2 regions of the Virgibacillus tibetensis genome follow, and region 2 is predicted to be linked to the other one. Evidence: a T-box and tRNA genes for the amino acid it is inferred to sense, from the RefSeq annotation. Region 2 holds a T-box; the other holds one or more tRNA genes.
The links. The T-box of region 2 lies ahead of alaS (alanine--tRNA ligase). A T-box ahead of a tRNA ligase gene usually reads a tRNA of that ligase, here a tRNA-Ala.

Region 1: it has a tRNA-Ala gene. The T-box ahead of alaS (alanine--tRNA ligase) is inferred to sense a tRNA for this amino acid. The anticodon was not compared.

Annotation. Positions count from the first base shown of each region.
Region 1 is NZ_JARZFX010000014.1:14,059-23,797, reverse strand. Features, by position in the region: gene QGM71_RS18080 (hypothetical protein) at 1-276, shown strand, start outside; gene QGM71_RS18075 (MATE family efflux transporter) at 291-1,655, shown strand; gene QGM71_RS18070 (hypothetical protein) at 1,679-2,239, shown strand; gene QGM71_RS18065 (GNAT family protein) at 2,241-2,708, shown strand; gene QGM71_RS18060 (hypothetical protein) at 2,701-3,183, shown strand; gene QGM71_RS18055 (GNAT family N-acetyltransferase) at 3,176-3,739, shown strand; gene QGM71_RS18050 (holo-ACP synthase) at 3,752-4,123, shown strand; tRNA gene QGM71_RS18045 (tRNA-Ala) at 4,374-4,446, opposite strand; gene QGM71_RS18040 (5'-nucleotidase C-terminal domain-containing protein) at 4,746-8,447, shown strand; gene QGM71_RS18035 (YhdT family protein) at 8,596-8,880, shown strand; gene panF (sodium/pantothenate symporter) at 8,877-9,739, shown strand, end outside.
Region 2 is NZ_JARZFX010000001.1:263,676-273,414, forward strand. Features, by position in the region: gene recD2 (SF1B family DNA helicase RecD2) at 1-1,107, shown strand, start outside; gene QGM71_RS01470 (hypothetical protein) at 1,184-1,375, shown strand; gene QGM71_RS01475 (AI-2E family transporter) at 1,424-2,482, shown strand; T-box leader at 2,534-2,745, shown strand; gene alaS (alanine--tRNA ligase) at 2,807-5,446, shown strand; gene QGM71_RS01485 (IreB family regulatory phosphoprotein) at 5,632-5,898, shown strand; gene ruvX (Holliday junction resolvase RuvX) at 5,899-6,312, shown strand; gene QGM71_RS01495 (DUF1292 domain-containing protein) at 6,327-6,614, shown strand; gene mltG (endolytic transglycosylase MltG) at 6,736-7,854, shown strand; gene QGM71_RS01505 (O-methyltransferase) at 8,017-8,664, shown strand; gene udk (uridine kinase) at 8,681-9,331, shown strand; gene greA (transcription elongation factor GreA) at 9,548-9,739, shown strand, end outside.

The sequences.
Region 1 (9,739 bases), on a different contig from region 2:
GAATTTAAGGGGTACTATACCCAGTTATCAAAACTATTTAATGAGTCTGATACTGTTACAGTAATTCAAAATCGTCTTACATTGAAGGAATTAGAATTTATTCCTAACTTATATAAAAGAACGGAAAATGCATCTGTAGATTACCAATCAGGAGATGTATGGGTCACCGTCAAAGAAATATTAAAATCAAATAATGTATTAAAGAAACAACAGATACTTGTAATGACAACGAATTTCAGGCATAAGATTTCTTGTTGTGCTATTCACATTAACTAGTGGGAGTTGAATGAATGCAAAAATCAATGAATTTTTTAGCAGGGAAGATACCTCATCTAATTATTAAAGTGACTTTACCAATGATTTTAGCATCCCTTGTTACACAGATTGTACAATTAACGAATATTGCATTTATGGGCAATGTTGGTGATGATGAGGCGTATCTACGTTCATTATATATCCCTTTTGCATTTCTTATCATTGCTCTCACGGAAGGGATCCAGATAAGTAATCAAGTTTCAATTGCCAGACTAAAAGGTGAAGGAAAAGACGAAGATATCCGCTTAAATATAAACAGTTTTATAATTCTTGGGATTGGAATATCACTTATAGTTTTATTGCTGGTAGTTCTTTTTGCCCCAATGATCATATCTTATTTTCAAATCCCTAATCATTTAGAAAAACGTTTTATGCATTTTATTTATCTAATGTTTTTATCAAGTATTTTCAGTGTGTTTTTTATGGTCTTAACTTCTAGTTTAAGAGGAATAGGAAAAGTTAACCTATCAACGTTATTAGTTATTTTTTACGCTCTAGTAAATGTTGGGGCGGTTTATTATTGCTCTTTCGTAGTTAAACTTGGGCTATTGTCTATTTTTTATGGAAATATGTTAAGCACATTGATTTTAATTGTTGTTACATTAATGTTCTTAATACGAAATAAATTACTTGTATTTAACAGGAAGTATTTTAAATTCTATCGAAAATCAATTCATTATTTAAAAGAGGTTGGTATACCAATTTCATTGTCTTATATAGTGATTTTTGTAAGTAGTTTCTTCTTTAATTTAATAATAAAACCCTTTGGCCCGGAGGCCATCGCAGGATTTGGAGTAGCCTATTATATCCAAACTTTTTCACTAGTTCCTTCTATAGCAATTGGCACAGCACTTGGTATCATTATGAACCACAATATTGGTGCAGGTAAACAGTATTATCCAAGGGTATACAATACCTTTAAAACTGGTTCAATCTATACATTTCTCTTCTACCTGGTAATATCAACAATTTTAGTTTTTTTTAGGGAAGAAATTGTATCCTTAATGATAAAAAATGAATCATCTATTAGGGAGGCGGTATTGTATTTATTCATAGTGGCACCTTCCCATTTATTTATGGGACTTTCTTTAATGACTATTACCATTTTAGAACAAATAAATAAAGGAGTCATAGCTGTATTATTTAACGCTCTATATTTTATTACGATTATTGGTGTTGGTTGGTTCTTAACATTACATTATGGAGAATCAAATTATTTATACTGGACGATGACATTAACAAATGGGCTTGGAATCATTTTTGTTGTAGCCATGGGCTATATCATAAGAAAAGAATTTATATCCGAGGTAAAGATAAAAAGAGCTGCCAACCTTTCCTAATATAAATGAAGGAGGAAGAGTGAATGAATTATATTGATAGGAAAATTAAAGATAGTAGATTAACTTTGGATGAGTTTATTGAAAAGGATCTTAATGCTATATGTGATTTATTTAATGAGAAAGATTTTTACTTTAAAACTTTTATCCCCAATTATTTAAGCGAGAAAGAAATTTTTAACTTAGTAAAAGATGCAATGGTTATTAAAATGGATGATGAGATTATTGGGGTGACGGAGTTCTGTGAAAATATGAAAGCAGCAAGACATTATTCCTTTTTTGTTAGGATTAGTAACAAGATATCATTGGAAAACAAAATAAATATTATTAAAAAAGCAATTTCGTCCTACTCAAAAATGATACAAATTATTAAAATTGCCACATTTTATGCAGAATTTGATTGGGAATATGAACGTGTTTTTGAGGATCTAGACTTCAAGAAAGAGGGATCACTGGAAAAAATAATTGAACTCAATGGTAGTTCTTATAGCCAAGTATATATATATAAATTATTGGGAGAAGTTTCAAAGGAAAATAGAAGAATAGGTAAAAGCTTAAATCGATTTAGCCAGGAAAAGGTGAATTAATATGCTCACGGGATATAGAAGTAAATATAAGTCATTATTGGAATGGAATTGGGTTCCTGAGGAATTATTGTTTGTTCAAAGGACGGACTCCAAATTGTATATTCCTAACATACTTCACGAAATTAAACCAGACGATAGGATATTAGTAGTTCCTAATCAAGCATTTGTTTTGTTTAAAGATACCGATTTTATTCATAGTCATTCCAAAATGCAACTATCGATTATTGACGAGCAGATGAATATAGTAGATTTACTTAAAGAATCATTAGATTTTGCATTTAATAAACTAAACTTAAATCGTATTTATGGATATTTAATAGAAGATAAGCACGAGGAACAGGAGATACTACAATCGATAGGGTTTCTAAATGAAGGTTCCATTCCTACCCATTTATATTGGAATCATACCTTTCACAATAGAATGATATTAGGATTAACTAAACGAGATTGGAGTAATAATAATGAATGATTTTCGAAGAGTGGATATAAATACGGAAACTGATTTCTTATTAAAAATGTCTGCATTACAAACTACATACCTATCCGTAAATCCGTATTTAGATAATCGAGAGTTAATTTTAAAAAAGTTAAATAGAAATGAAATAGATATATTTTCATTTACTTCAAACAGAAGCTTAGAAGGGGTATTTTTAATTAAAAAGATCCCTTATAACAATGAAACTGCATATATTGATTATTTGGCTTTTTCCAGTGACGGAGATCAGGAGGTCGTCTACTTATTAGATTTCCTAAATACCATCTATGATATCTTCAATATTAGTAAATTTATTAAATGTGAAGAGATAAATGATCTGAGAGTAACTAGTTTTAGAAAAGTAGGCTTTAATGAGGCTGCAAAACTGAGGGAGCATCAGTTCTATAATGGAAATTACTTTACTCAAAAGTTATATTTTTTAGATGTGGAGGATGCATTATTTGAATAAAAATATTATGATTACTCATTTAGAAGAAGAGGATATTGATGGGAGAATATCCCTTTTATATGAATTTCATGTACAACAGAACTTAAATCATTTGTCAATGACGGTTGACAAAAGTAAATTAAAGGATTTTTATTCCGATGCTGTGATAGAACAACAAGATAATAAGAGGTACTATGTAATCAAAACGAAGAGCCAAAAAATTATAGGATATTGTTGGATTTCTGATATTGATTGGATTAATCAATCATGTGAATTGTCCATTAGTATTTTGCCTAAATATAGAATTGGATTTGGATTTTTAGCTATGGTGGAAATGTATAACTATCTGTATAATCAACTTAATATGAAATCTGTAATAAACCAAATCCTAGAGGGAAATAATTTACTTTTAAAAAGTGCCCCCAAAAATGCACTAAAAAGAAGGATGGACTCATTCACTTTTGGAGAATATAGGGCATCATATTTATGGAACCAAACTAAAGAGCAATATTTGGAATTAAAGAGAACAAAAAAAGAAAAACTGATAAACTTAAAATCCAAGTTTCAATCAGTATAGTGGTGATGTATTGTGAAGATCGGCATAGATATAGCTAATCAAAGTGAATTGATCAATATCATTAATTCCGAAAAATATAGAGACTTCCTATTTACAAAGAATGAAATTCAGTATACGGATGGTTTCTCATTTAATAGGAAGTTAGAATTTCTAACGGGGCGTTTCTGTACGAAAGAAGCTGTTGTAAAGGCGTTAGGTATTGGGTTTTTAACGAGAAAAAAAGTTACCTGGAAGGATATTGAGATATTAAAAATTAATAACGCTCCGACTGTAGTTCTGCATAATAATGTAAAGTACTTTTTTACGGAAAAAGGTTATCGAAATATCGAAGTTAGTATTACACATAAAAAAGAAACGGTAATATCGGTAGTTTTGATTCATTAGGATATCTGGCACCACTAGGATTTTATCGAATTTAGAGCAGACTCTAGGGAGTGTTTCATGTAATATCCATCCTTAAAAAAATATTAAATTCCTACTCTAATCACGTCTATGCGCCCTATGGGTCATATTCCTTTTTGTGGTTTGCTTATTGGATAGTTTATTACATAAGTTCCCTCGTTTATGAGCGAGTCTTCCACCATCGACATAGTATAAACGCCTATATATATTGACGTGTAAGCGTTTATCGTGATGGAGCATAGCGGGCTCGAACCGCTGACCTCTTGGCTGCCAGCCAAGCGCTCTCCCAGCTGAGCTAATGCCCCGTGCACACAAGATAGATTATATACTGTGTACACTTTAATTTCAAGTAAACTAGAATATAAAATGAGTTAATTGAAATGGAACAGGTTATTAGACTAGTACTCATGACGCAAGCTGGATTTTATTATAGGTCCTTCTAACTGTTTTTCTGAAAGGGCTCTTTTATTAGTCTGAATTTACTAGAAATTTACAAAAACTTAATTGTTTCAGCCCTCGTAATGTGCCATGCTAGTAGTGTGTCATATTCCTAGTTTGTATAAAAAGTGAATACGATACAAATCTAGTAAAACGGAGGGTATTAATGAAAAATACGACTGTGAGGAAGGCTGTCAACTTACTTTTTATTTTCACCTTGGTTTTTACGAACTATTCTACGGTTTTTGCAACAACAGCAGCAGCGGAAAGTAATGAAATAGTAGCTGAAGATTTATTTATTTCAGAGTACATCGAGGGAAGCTCATTTAATAAAGCAATCGAGATTTACAATGGAACAGGAAGTACAGTAGACCTATCTGACTATCAAGTAGAGTTATACTTTAATGGAGCAACTGACCCTGGTCAATCGCTTGTTTTATCAGGTACATTGGAACATGGTGATGTCTATGTCATCTCACATAATAGCGCAGATCCTGAGATTTTAGAAAAAGCTGATTTAACAAATTCTGCGGTTATTAACTTTAATGGTAATGATGCATTTGTTTTAAAAAATAGTGATGAAGAAAGAATTGATGTATTAGGTGTAATTGGGGACGATAGTGACTATGCGAAGGATGTAACGTTGGTAAGGCATTCCTCCGTAACAGGACCTAGTTCAGCATATGAAGAGACGCAGTGGACTGAGTATGCAACTAATACGTTCGCATACCTTGGCACTCATACAATGGATGGAGTTGATCCGATAGATCCTCCTGAAGAACCGGGAGAACCTGGGGAAGAGTACACCATTGGGGAAGCAAGGAATTTAAGTGATGGTACGGAAGTTACAGTAGAAGGAATTGTTACAGTTGACCATGCTGCAATTAGTAATGGTGCCCAGTTCACGACATACATACAAGACGCTACAGGCGGCATTAATCTTTTTGCGTATGAACAAGGCCACTTACCAGATCTTGAAAAAGGCGATGAGGTAAAAGTTTCAGGTGTGTTAGATTCATATAATGGATTAAAGGAAATTATTCCTGCTGCAATTGAGGTTACTCAAACAGGTCAAGCGTTACCTGAAGTGCAGTCCATTACATTAGAAGACCTTCAAGACCCTGAAATAGCAGAATCATATGAAGGGGAGCTTGTTCGGGTCAACGCTTTTATTAATAATATTCCAGATAGTCCTGCAGGCGGTGGTTATAATGTATCGTTAGTAGATGCTGATTATAATGGTACGACACTTCGTGTGATGGAGAATGCACTTGACCTGACTTTGGTTGAATCTGATATGTGGTACAACATCACAGCCATAGTGAGTCAATATAATGATTATCAACTGATACCAACAGAACAGGCTGACATCCAGGTTGCAGATGAACAACCAGAACCACCATCATCTGCTGGCGTCTATGAATCTACTGTAGAAAGGATAACAGATGGAGATACCATTCACATCCAGACACCAGTGCTTGGTGGAACGAATGTGCGTTTCCTGAATATGGATACAGCTGAGACATATACAGCACATAATAAAGATCCAGAAAGAGAAGAAATAAATCAGAATCAAAAATATTATGGAGACTTAGCCACAGAATATATAAGCCAACTCCTTGAGCCTGGTGATGAAATACTGGTGAAAGTTGGAGAAGAAGCCACGGATGATTATGGTAGATTACTAGCTGAAATAATTCGAAAAGAAGATGGGTTAAACATAAACCTGGAAATGGTGCGCCAAGGTTACGCATCGACTTATTTTATCGCACCTTTTGACGAAGAAGTCTATCCAGAATATCAGGATGCGGTTAAGGAAGCGAAGGATCAGGAATTAAATATATGGAATTCACAAAATCCATTAATGGAATTGCCATTTGTATTCCGTGCAAATGATGACCGAAAAGGTTTTTCAAGATATGTTGGAAATTCCAATACGATGGAATATGTTACACCAGATAATTGGGCCGACGTACCGGTAGAAAAGAGAATATTCTTTTCAACTGCTGAAGAAGCTGAATCCTATGGGTACCAGCCGGTTGACGGTGAAGGAAATCCAGATGATAACTTACTTGAAATTCAGTTATTAAGTATGAATGATCTTCATGGAAAAATTGATCAGGAATACAGTCTTGACCCTGATAATGACGGTGTTAATGATATGTATGGTCGTATGGATTATACTACTGCAGCCTTAAAAGAGCGAAAACAGGAGAATCCGAATACGCTGCTCGTCCATTCTGGTGATATGATTGGGGGAAGTTCTCCTGTATCAGGTTTGCTGCAGGATGAACCAACTGTAGAAATTATGAATGAAATTGGTTTTGATGTAGGTACGGTTGGAAATCATGAATTTGATGAAGGGCTTGACGAGTTATTACGCATGATAGATGGGGGAGACCACCCGGAAGGCTTAGGGACAGATGGATATGAGGGTATGGACTTCCCGGTACTTTGTGCAAATTGTGTCTATGAAAACACAGATGAAACATTCCTGCCGCCATATCATATAGAAGAAGTAGATGGTGTGGAAATTGGTTTTATTGGAGTTAATACCCAAGAAACAGTGAATATGGTAATGCCATCTTCTCTTGAGGGGATTGCGTTTACGGATGAAGCAGAAGCAGTGAATGAATCTGTAAATGAACTCACTTCTCAGGGGATTGAAGCGATTATCGTGTTAGCACATATACCTGCCGATCAGTCTGGTGATGGAGCGACAGGTGGAGCGGCTGACCTTGCAAGAGAAACAGATGACGCTGTAGATGTTATTATTGCTGCTCACAATCATCAAGTTGTTGATGGTGTTGTGGACAATAAATTAATCGTTCAATCCTCGGAATACGGTAAGGCCTTTGCGGATATTGATTTAGTCATTGACCGTACGACTGGTGACATTGTACAGAAGGAAGCCGAAGTTGTTTTTGTAAAACAGAGCAACTACAGCCCAGATGAAAATGTTTCTGCTATTTTGGATAATTACGCCAATCGTATTGCACCTATCATCAATGAGGTGATTGGATATAATGCATACGATCTTACAGGAAGTTACACAGGTGATGGTGATCACGGTTTAGGAAATCTAATTGCAGATGGTATGAACTGGAAAATGGGCAGTGATTTTGCCATGATGAACGGTGGTGGGATTAGAGACCATTTACTTGCAGGAGAAGTTACCTGGGGTGACTTGTACAATATCCAGCCATTTGGTAACACAATAATGACAGTGGAAGTTACTGGCGCAGACCTCTATTCAATTATCAACGAACAAATATCACCAATGTATGGTCCAGACTATAGTGTCAGCGGATTACATTATACATGGAATTCCGAGTTGAGTGAGGTTGTTGATATTACATTACCTGATGGAACACCAATTGATATGCACAAAGTGTATACATTGACCGTAAACAATTATATGGGAACATCAGAAGGCCCAATTAAAGACTTAGGTAAAAACCCGATAATGGGACCGGCAGATATTGATGCGACGGTTGATTTCGTCGAAAGTCTGAATAGTTCTGAAGACAACCCATTAGAGTATGGACCTGAAGGTAGAATAACAGAAACGGACGAAGAACCTGGTGGACCAGGGGAAGAAGAACCAGTAGTGGAAATTGAACCTAAGGGGAATAATGGAAGAGCTACTGTCCATACGAAAGATCTTGAAGCACTTGAGCAAGGAGTGCATGTACAAATCAATATATACAATGAAAAGAAATCAAGAAGTCTATTGCTTAATAAAAAACAGGTGGATATTTTGAAAGAGAAAGATGTTACTTTAGAAGTAACCAATGGTACAACATCGAAGACATTCGAAATGCAGCATAGTAATGATAAGGTCTTAAAAGTAAGTTTAGAAGATTAGTAAACTGTCCAAAAGGGATCAGCTAAAAACAGCTGATCCCTTTTACTATGGAATAGGTAAAATTTTCAAACATTTACAACCTGGCTCACCATACGTTATATTAATAAAAGATAAATGTGTATATTTTAAAATAAAAGAGGTGTGGGAAATGAAAAGTGGTGATCTGTCAAAGGATGAGTATCTGTTTAAAGTTGCAAACCGGGAAGCGCTGATCGGGGTCGGTTTAGTAATCTTTAACTTTATTTGGTGGTATGCATTTGCTTACGGTTTAGGTAGCAAAGATCCAGCGGAATATACATATGTGTTCGGGTTCCCTGCCTGGTTCTTCTATAGTTGCATACTCGGATTCATTGTAATGGCTGTATTAGTTACTATAATTGTAAAGAAGTTCTTTGTGGCTATTCCCTTTGATGAAGGGAATGAAAGCGAATGAACTGGCAGGCAATTATTCCGTTACTTGGTTTTTTAGTAATTATATTTGCTGTTGGAATGTATGCAGGCAGGCATCTTAAATCTTCTAACTCATTTTTGCAGGACTATTTTCTGGGTGGGCGAAGTCTGGGCGGCTTTGTGTTAGCGATGACAATGACAGCAACCTATGGAAGTGCAAGTAGTTTCATAGGTGGTCCAGGCGTTGCTTATAATGAAGGTCTGGGTTGGGTGCTGTTAGCAATGACACAAGTAGCCACAGGATATTTTGTATTAATGGTTTTAGGTAAGAAATTTGCGATTGTTACGAAAAGGTATAATGCAGTTACAATGGTAGATTTTTTGAAGGAACGCTACCAATCAAAGTGGGTTGTTCTATTTTCTGCTTTCAGCATTATTATCTTTCTGTTTTCCGCTATGGCAGCTCAGTGGATCGGTGGTGCTAGATTAATTGAATCGTTAACGGGGCTTACATACACAAGTGCTTTATTTATTTTTGCGGTATCTGTACTGGTTTATGTAACTATTGGTGGTTTTCGTGCTGTGGCACTGACAGATGCTATCCAAGGAAGTGTGATGTTTGTTGGTACCCTCGTTTTATTAATAGCTACCATCATAGCTGGTGGGGGAATTCCTGCAATTATGGCAGATCTTACTGCTGAGAACCCTAATTTAATAACTCCCTTCGGTGCCGAAGGAAACCTTACACCGACATATGTATCGTCTTTCTGGATACTTGTGGGTGTAGGCGTAGTCGCGCTGCCTCAAGTGGCTGTCCGAGCTATGTCCTATAAGAATTCAAGATCTATGCACCGGGCACTGATTATTGGAACAATTGTAGTTGGTTTTATCATGTTGAACAT
Region 2 (9,739 bases):
AGAGCTTCTAAGCGACTGAAGGAATCTACTGGACTACCTGCTGTGACGATACACCGGTTGTTGGGATGGGACGGAAAGGATGGGTTTGAGAGAAATCAGAATGACCCTTTATCTGGGAAATTTCTAATTGTTGATGAATTTTCAATGGTTGATATATGGCTTGCTAATAACCTTTTTAAAGCTATCCCAGATGATATGCAAGTTCTTATTGTAGGTGACGAGGATCAACTTCCTTCTGTTGGTCCAGGACAAGTGCTTTCTGATTTATTAAGCAGTGAATTGATACCATTTGTCAGTCTTAATGAAGTATACCGCCAAAAAGAAGGATCTAAAATAATTCAACTCGCCCACGATATCAAAAATGACACTTGTACGATTGATAAACTTAAAAATGATGAAGATTTTAGTTTTATAAATTGCAATGAATACCATGTAATCGATGTAATTACAAAAATTATTTCAAAGGCAATCGCTAAAGGGATCGATATAAAGGATATACAGGTTCTTGCTCCAATGTATCGTTCCCAGGCTGGTATTACTTTGATAAACAAGCAGCTGCAGCAATTAGTTAATCCTAAAACTCCACAAAAAAGAGAAGTGAAAGCAAATGATATCACCTATCGAGTCGGTGATAAGGTAATCCAACTTGTTAATCAGCCGGAAGATGGTGTATACAACGGGGATATTGGCGAAGTCGTGGCGATTTTTAAAGAAGATGAAAATACGGATAATGTGGAACAGCTTGTACTTTTATTTGAAGAAAAAGAAATCGTATACGAACGTAAGGACTATATGAATATAATGCATGCCTACTGTGTGTCAATTCATAAATCACAGGGAAGTGAATTCCCGATTGTTATTTTACCTGTTGTTTCCGCGTATAATCGTATGCTTCGGAAGAATTTATTATATACAGCTATAACTAGAAGTAAAGAATCACTTATTATCTGCGGAGAAGTACATGCATTCTTACGAGGTATACAGACAATGGATACGAATAAGCGATACACCTCTTTAAGAGAGCATTTGTTGGAAAGAATCCCAATTATGCAGTCATCTGAGGCGGAATCTGATGAAAAAGAAATCTCACCATATGACTTTATGTAATACTTCATGTATATTTTTTAAAAATTCGGGTTAGCATAACATAATAATTTAGTTTATGTGAGGAGCTTTATTTGTGATGATGCGATGCCCGAATTGCAGTGGAAAAGATCTGGGAAAGATCGGTACAGACCAATATTATTGTTGGACCTGTTTTATTGAGATGTCAATAATAGAAAATGAAATGACTGTTCACCAGGTAGAGGCTGACGGGTCTTTAAGTTCACTGGATGATCTGTTTTCTGAAGATGAAAGAAAGATGCAGTGGTAAACCTTAGATGCAATTAATGTTAAATTCTTGTACTAAGGAGTGGACACCATGTTTCGATACAAAAAAAGTCTAGCGCTTCTTTACTGGCTTATTATTGGCATTTTTCTTTTCTTGTTTTTTTACTTGCTTGTCAAACTGTTTCCGATGTATGGTACAGTACTTTCATTTTCCTGGCGTCTGTTGTCCCCCTTTATTATCGCTTGCCTAATTGCTTATTTACTGTATCCTATCATAGATAAAATACATAGCTGTAACATCCCTAGAGGCTTGGCAATTTCACTCATCTATCTATTGTTTTTTGGCGGTGTTGCTTACTTAATTTATCGTGTATATCCCGCAATGATTCAGCAATTGGGTGATTTTAACGACCAATTGCCTGAATTTATAGCTACGTATCAAAATTTAATCTATCAAGCATATGAATATACCTCATTTTTACCTGAAACTATTCATGATAAAATGGACCAGCTAATTAATCGAATAGAAACAGCTGTAGATAATCTACTTACTAAGCTAGTATCCGGATTTACACGAATTTTTGATATGATCGTGCTTTTAACTGTAATACCTGTGCTTGTTTTTTATTTTTTAAAAGACTATGGTAAAATTAAATCCTTTTTTAAGAAATTCATCCCTGAGAGGTATCGTAGACAGACCAGTAAAATAGTACATGGAATTGATGAAAGTCTGGGAAATTATATACGTGGGTTATTTATTGTATCTCTTTTTGTCAGTATAACGTCCCTTGTTTTGTTTTATTTACTCGGCGTTAACTACGCGTTATTACTAGCCGTTATAATGGGTTTGACTAATCTGATTCCTTATTTTGGACCAATAATCGGTGCAGTCCCAGCGATTGCGATAGCTTTTACAATGTCTGGTAAGTTGGTTATATTTGTTGTAATAGGTATATTTGTAATACAACTAGTTGAAAGTAATTTATTAGCACCATACATTGTCGGAAAAAGTATCAATATTCATCCTGTTGCCATCATTTTTGCGTTATTATTGGGTGGGCAGCTATTTGGAATAATTGGAATGATTATTGCTGTTCCAGTAATGACAATCCTGAAAGTTATGACCACTCATATGTTAGCTTTTAAGTGATATAATTGACATTATGAGTAAAGTTTTCTATAATATCGCTTAACTAGTATAAATAAAACGTTGAAGGTTCTAAGTACATGATAATCGATTTAAAAGAGAGGGATTTTCACTGGCTGAGAGAAATCCTATGTAATGAATCATGGAAAGCTAAACTGGAGTACGGTTAACACCCGTCGGTTACATACCGTTAACATGATTAAGTGATGAACATTTTAGGTATATGTTCATAATTAGGGTGGTACCGCGAAAATCTCGTCCCTGCAATTATGCAGAGATGGGGTTTTTTTAATTAGTAAGACTATACAGATAAACGGAGGTATTCAAATGAAACAGTTAACATCAGCTGAAGTGAGACAAATGTTTTTAGACTTTTTTAAAGAAAAAGGCCACCAAGTTGAGCCAAGTGCTTCACTAGTACCAAAAGATGATCCTACTTTATTATGGATAAACAGTGGAGTAGCAACACTAAAAAAATATTTCGATGGCCGTTCTGTTCCGGATAACCCGCGTTTGGTAAATGCACAGAAATCAATCCGCACCAACGATATTGAAAACGTTGGATTTACAGCAAGGCACCATACCTTCTTTGAAATGCTAGGCAACTTTTCGATTGGTGATTATTTTAAGAAGGAATCCATGGAATGGGCATGGGAGTTTTTAACAAACGATAAGTGGATTGGGTTTAATCCTGAGTTGCTGTCAGTAACCGTTCATCCGGAAGATGATGAAGCCTACGATATCTGGATAAATGATATAAAGGTACCAAAGGAACGAGTTATTCGTTTGGAAGAAAATTTCTGGGACATTGGTGAAGGACCAAGTGGCCCCAACACAGAAATCTTTTATGATCGTGGTGAAAAATACGGAAATGATCCAAAAGATCCCGAATTGTATCCTGGTGGAGAGAACGATCGTTATTTAGAAATTTGGAATCTGGTTTTTTCTCAATTCAATCATAATCCAGATGATACGTATACACCACTTCCCAAGAAAAATATTGATACCGGCATGGGGCTTGAGCGTATGGTGTCTGTTATTCAGGATGTTCCTACAAATTTTGAAACCGATCTATTCATGCCCATCATCAAAAAAACGGAGGAGTTAGCAACAACTACCTATGGAAAGGCTATAGGAAGTGATACTGCTTTTAAAGTCATTGCAGACCATATCCGAACTGTCAGTTTCGCAATTGGTGATGGTGCTGTTCCATCAAATGAAGGCAGAGGGTATGTATTAAGGAGGTTGTTACGAAGAGCTGTTCGCTTTGCGAAGGAAATTGGTATTGAGAGACCGTTTATGTATGAATTAGTGTTAACAGTCGGAGATATTATGAAGGACTTCTATCCTGAAGTTCTTCAGAAAAGAGAGTTAATTGAGAACATAGTGAAGGTTGAAGAAGAACGCTTTCATGAAACATTGAATGATGGACTGGAAATATTAAATTCAATCATGGATAAAGAAAAGGGAAAAGGCAATTCTGTGTTTCCAGGGGTTGAGGTCTTCCGTTTATATGATACGTATGGATTTCCAAAGGAATTAACAGAAGAATTCGTTGAACAACAAGGCTTTAAGGTTGATGAAGCAGGGTTCAACGAAGAAATGCAAAAACAGCGAGAGCGAGCCAGGAATGCTCGACAAAAAGTAGATTCCATGCAAGTCCAGGATGGCATTATAAGTGAAATAAATGTTTCAAGTGACTTTATTGGGTACAGCGATTTAGAAACAGAAACAACGATTGCGACAATTATAAGTGGAAAAGAGGCCGTAACATCTGCGTGTGCGGATGAGGAAGTGTATCTATTCTTAGCCGAAACCCCGTTTTATGCTGAGAGCGGTGGTCAAGTTGCAGACACAGGTTGGATTTACACAGATAGTGCAACTGCTTATGTGAAAGATGTTCAGAAATCACCTAAAGGGCAACACATCCATCATGTTCAGATAAAAGATGGTGAACTACGAGCAGGCGATGTGGTTAAAGCAATCGTGGATTCACAATTTCGTTCGGATGTAATAAAAAACCATACAGCTACGCATTTGCTTCATCAGGCACTAAAGGATACGCTTGGAAGTCATGTTAACCAGGCAGGTTCACTCGTGACACCTGATAGACTCAGGTTTGACTTCTCTCATTTCAGTGCTGTCTCACAGGAGCAGCTGCAAGAAATTGAGCAAACAGTAAATAAAAGAATTTGGTCATCTCTTCCTTTGGAAATTGATAATAAAAAAATAGAAGAAGCAAAAGAAATGGGGGCAATGGCCCTATTTGGAGAGAAATATGGTGATATTGTCCGTGTTGTTCAAATAGGCGAGTACAGCGTCGAGTTATGTGGTGGCTGTCATGTAGGAAATACATCTGAAATCGGCTTATTCAAAATTATTTCTGAGGCAGGAATAGGTGCTGGTACAAGAAGAATTGAAGCAGTAACAAGTAAAAATGCTTATATATATACAAGTAATAAGTTAAATCTTTTACAAACGACAGCAAAGTTAGCAAAAACTAATGAAGAAAAACTTCCTGAAAGAATTGAAGATATGTATCAAGAAACAAAGACCTTACAAAAAGCAAATGAGTCATTAAGTGCTAAATTATCAAATCTTGAAGTATCCACCATTTTAGATCAGGTTAATACAGTACAGGGTGTTAAGGTAATAGCTCAAAAGGTTAACGTAAATGATATGAATCAGTTGAGAAATATGGTGGATGATATTAAACAGAAGGTAGGATCTGTTATGATCTTATTAGCAGCAGAAAATAATAAAAAGGTACAGTTAGCCGCAGGTGTATCAAAAGATTTAAATGAAAGAGGACTGCATGCAGGCAATCTAATAAAGGAGGCCGCCCAACGTTGCGGTGGTGGTGGCGGCGGTCGACCGGATATGGCACAAGCTGGTGGGAAGGATCCAGCGAAAATTACTGAAGCTCTACAATTTGCTGAGCAGTATGTAATAGACAATTTAAAATAGCATTCGCTAACACTCAAGGAAGTGAAAAAGATATAATAATTCATCTAAACATGTTAGAATATTAGATGATGGTAAAACTTGTACGTTCAGGAATATTAATCTTTTATGGTTTAAAGTATAATAAAAGCTTTCCGGTGTCTACTTATCAGACAAGGAATAGTTTATTCTAAGAACGAGGTGTCACTATGAGCTCTATTGATAAAACAATGAAATTTAATTTTTCAGAGGAACCATTTGACCAGGATATTAAAGAAATCCTATTCACTGTACATGAAGCGTTAAAGGAAAAAGGATATAATCCGATAAACCAGATTGTCGGTTATTTACTTTCTGGTGATCCTGCGTATATCCCAAGATATAAAGATGCTCGGAACTTAATCCGTAAAATCGAGCGTGATGAAGTTATTGAAGAGTTGGTAAAATTCTATTTAGAACAGCAAAAGGAAAAATAGATGAAAATACTAGGTCTAGACGTCGGATCCAAAACAATTGGTGTTGCAGTAAGTGATTCTTTTGGATGGACTGCACAAGGTTTAACCACAATTAAATGGAATGAAGAAGACTTCCAATCTGCTGACAAGGAATTAAAAGCAATTATATCCGAACATGAAATAGGGAAAGCTATTGTTGGCCTCCCTAAAAACATGAACGGAACAATTGGAGAGCGTGGAGAGGCATCACAGGATTATGCAAGGTATATAGAGGAAACCCATGGTATACCAACTGTTCTATGGGATGAACGCCTAACTACAGTAGCAGCTGAAAGAGTTTTACTGGAGGCAGATGTCAGTAGAAAAAAGAGAAAAAAAGTTATTGATAAAATGGCAGCTGCGATGATATTACAGGGATATTTAAATCAAAAGTAAAGGAGTGACTATTTATGGCACTTGAAGAAAAAGAAAGAATTGTAATTCCAGATGAAGATGGAGAAGAACATCTATTTGAGGTTTTATTTACTTTTGATGTAGATGAAACAAATCACTCTTACATTGCTGTTGTACCAGTTGAACAAACAGAAGATGAAGAGGTTGAGGTTTATGCTTTCCGGTACGAAGAAAAAAACAATGACGATAATGATCTTTCCCTTTTCCCAATTGAATCAGATGAAGAATGGGAAATGGTAGAGGAAATGCTTAATACACTGGCAGAAGAAGAGAATGAAGAATAAAAGATGTGAGCTGATGTCAATAAACATCAGCTTTTTTTCTGTTTTAAAAGACGGTAGTAAGATAATAATGGAATATCTTGTAGAAATTTAGTATAATATACCGGATGAGAGGGGGATACTTATGTCCAAGAAGAAAAAGTTTATTAATTTTAGGGACAATCTCATCGCTCGAAGCGAAGAAGCAAGAACTGTTCGTAAAATCGTTGCAATTATTATTATCTCACTTGTTCTTATCTTTTTAGTTGGAGGTATATCAGGTTATATGTATGTGAAATCTGCTTTACAACCTGTCGACCCCGAAAATGAAGAGGAGGTATCAGTTGATATTCCCATTGGATCTTCTACATCAACTATTGCCACGATCCTTGAAGAAAATGGCTTAATAAAAGATGGGCGTATTTTTAGTTTTTACATAAAATTTAAGAATGAATCTGACTTTCAAGCCGGTGAATATACGTTTACAACAGCAATGACAATCGATGAACTAATTGAATCATTACAAAGTGGAAGAGTAATCGCTGAACCTGTACACACGATTACAATTCCAGAGGGGAAAACAATTGAAGAGATGGCAGCAATCTACTCTGAAAAGCTGCACTTTAAAAAAGATGATTTTCTTGAAAAGGTAAACGAACTCAGCTATATTGAACAATTAATGGAAACATATCCAACGCTATTAACTGAAGAGATCTTAGCTCCAGATATTCGCACACCTCTAGAAGGTTATTTATTTGCAGCAACCTATAGCTTCTATGAAGAAGAGCCGTCTGTTGAAGCAGTGGTAGAAGAAATGCTTAAAAAAACGCAAACGGTTGTATCAAATTATCAGGAAGAAATAACTGCTAAGGAATTTACTATGCATGAAGCTATTACATTTGCATCATTGGTTGAAAAAGAGGCAAGTACAATGGAGCAGCGTAATAAGATTGCAGGAGTGTTTTATAACCGTTTAGCAGACGGTATGAAACTACAGACCGATCCTACTGTCTTGTATGCATTAGGAGAACATAAGGATAGGGTATTATATGCTGATTTAGAAATTGAATCCCCGTATAACACCTATTATATTGATGCATTGCCAATTGGACCAATCGCTAATTTTGCAGAGAGCTCTCTAGAGGCAGTTATCAATCCAGAGGATACAGATTATATGTATTTTTTGCATGATAATGAAGGGAACATTCATTATGCAGAGACTGATGAAGAACATTTGCGAAATAGAGAACAATATATAAATTAATGGCTTTTTCTAAATACTATATTAGCAGCGGATTACGTTGCAGTTTATAGAAGCTGCAATAATTAAAAACAACAAAACGTACGATTAGAGCCTAATTAATAGACAGGGAGTGTGAAGGCATTATTCACATTTCCCATTTTTTTTAGAGAATGAGGGTCATAAATGGAAGAATATCTTACAAATTATTTGCAACAGGGGATTCCAGAACAGCAACAATGGGTAATAGACTTAGAAAAACAGGCAATGGAAAATAAGGTGCCTATTATGGAACCTGTGAGTATGAATTTCCTCATGCAAATAATAAAAATCAGTAAGCCTAAAAAAACATTGGAAATAGGCACAGCGATTGGCTACTCAGCCTTGCGCATGCTGGAAGCTTACCCTGAAACAAACATAACTACTATTGAAAGAGATCAGCAACGGTATCACCAAGCTATAGAAAACATAACCGCTCAAACTAAAAATGATCATGTAAATGCTGTCCTGGGAGATGCATTGGAAGTGTTGAATGATGAGTTCGTTAAATTGCATAAATCTTCATTTAATCTTATCTTTATTGATGCTGCGAAAGGACAATATAAACGTTTTTTTGAACTGGTAAGCCCATTGTTAGCAAATGATGGCATAATCGTCTCGGATAATGTATTATTTAGAGGTTATGTGGCTAATCCAGAGAATGCCCACCCAAGACATAAACAAATGGTTGGAAAAATTCGACTGTACAATGAGTGGCTTACTAATCATCCAGATTTCACAACGTCAATAGTACCAATTGGAGACGGAGTTGCCATCAGTGTAAAAAACAGCTGAAAGGGGTACCAAAATCATGCATGACAAACCAGTCGTTATTGGTGTAGCAGGAGGCAGTGGCAGCGGGAAAACGTCTGTAACTCGTTCTATATGCCAACGATTTTCTGATAAAACAATTCTTGTTATTGAACAGGATTACTATTATAAAGACCAAAGTCACTTACCTTTGGAGGAAAGATTAAACACAAATTATGATCATCCACTTGCTTTTGATAATGACCTGTTAATAAACCACCTTCATGAATTGATGAACCATAATAATATTAAAAAGCCGGTCTATGATTATAAGGTTCATACACGATCCGATAAAGTAGTTGATGTAGAACCAAAAGAAGTAATTATTGTTGAAGGCATTCTTATTTTAGAGGATCCCAGGCTGGTTGAGTTAATGGATATCAAAGTATTTGTAGATACAGATGCTGATTTGCGCATTATTCGGCGTCTTTTAAGAGATATAAAAGAACGAGGCAGAACATTAGACTCGGTTATTGATCAATATTTAGGGAATGTACGGCCATCTCATTTGCAATTTATTGAACCAACTAAGCGATATGCTGACATCATTATTCCAGAAGGTGGACAAAACTTAGTTGCAATAGACATTATGGCTACAAAGATCGAAACTATATTGAGTAAGAACCGGCAGAAGAGTAGTAATAACGCTTAAAATAGGATAATTTGCTGATTTTTCATTTTGTATACTACTTTTAATAATTAAGCATAAAGTTTATTGAAAAGACGAAAGAAAAGTATTGAAAATTTAAATAAACTCTGCCATAGTAATGATTAGTATATTTTTACTCATTGAACTCACCACAGAACAGTCCTATATTATGGTAGCAGTTGTATGACCACGTGAAGAAAGAAAAGGAGTGTTTTTAAAATGGCAATAGAGAAAAGCTTTTATATGACAGTAGAGGGGAAAGAAAAGTTAGAGAATGAACTGCACCATCTCAAAACTGAAAGAAGACAAGAAGTAGTTGAACGTATAAAGGTAGCGCGGGATTTTGGAGACCTTTCGGAGAACTCTGAGTATGATGCTGCCAAAGAAGATCAGGCTTTTGTAGAATCAAGA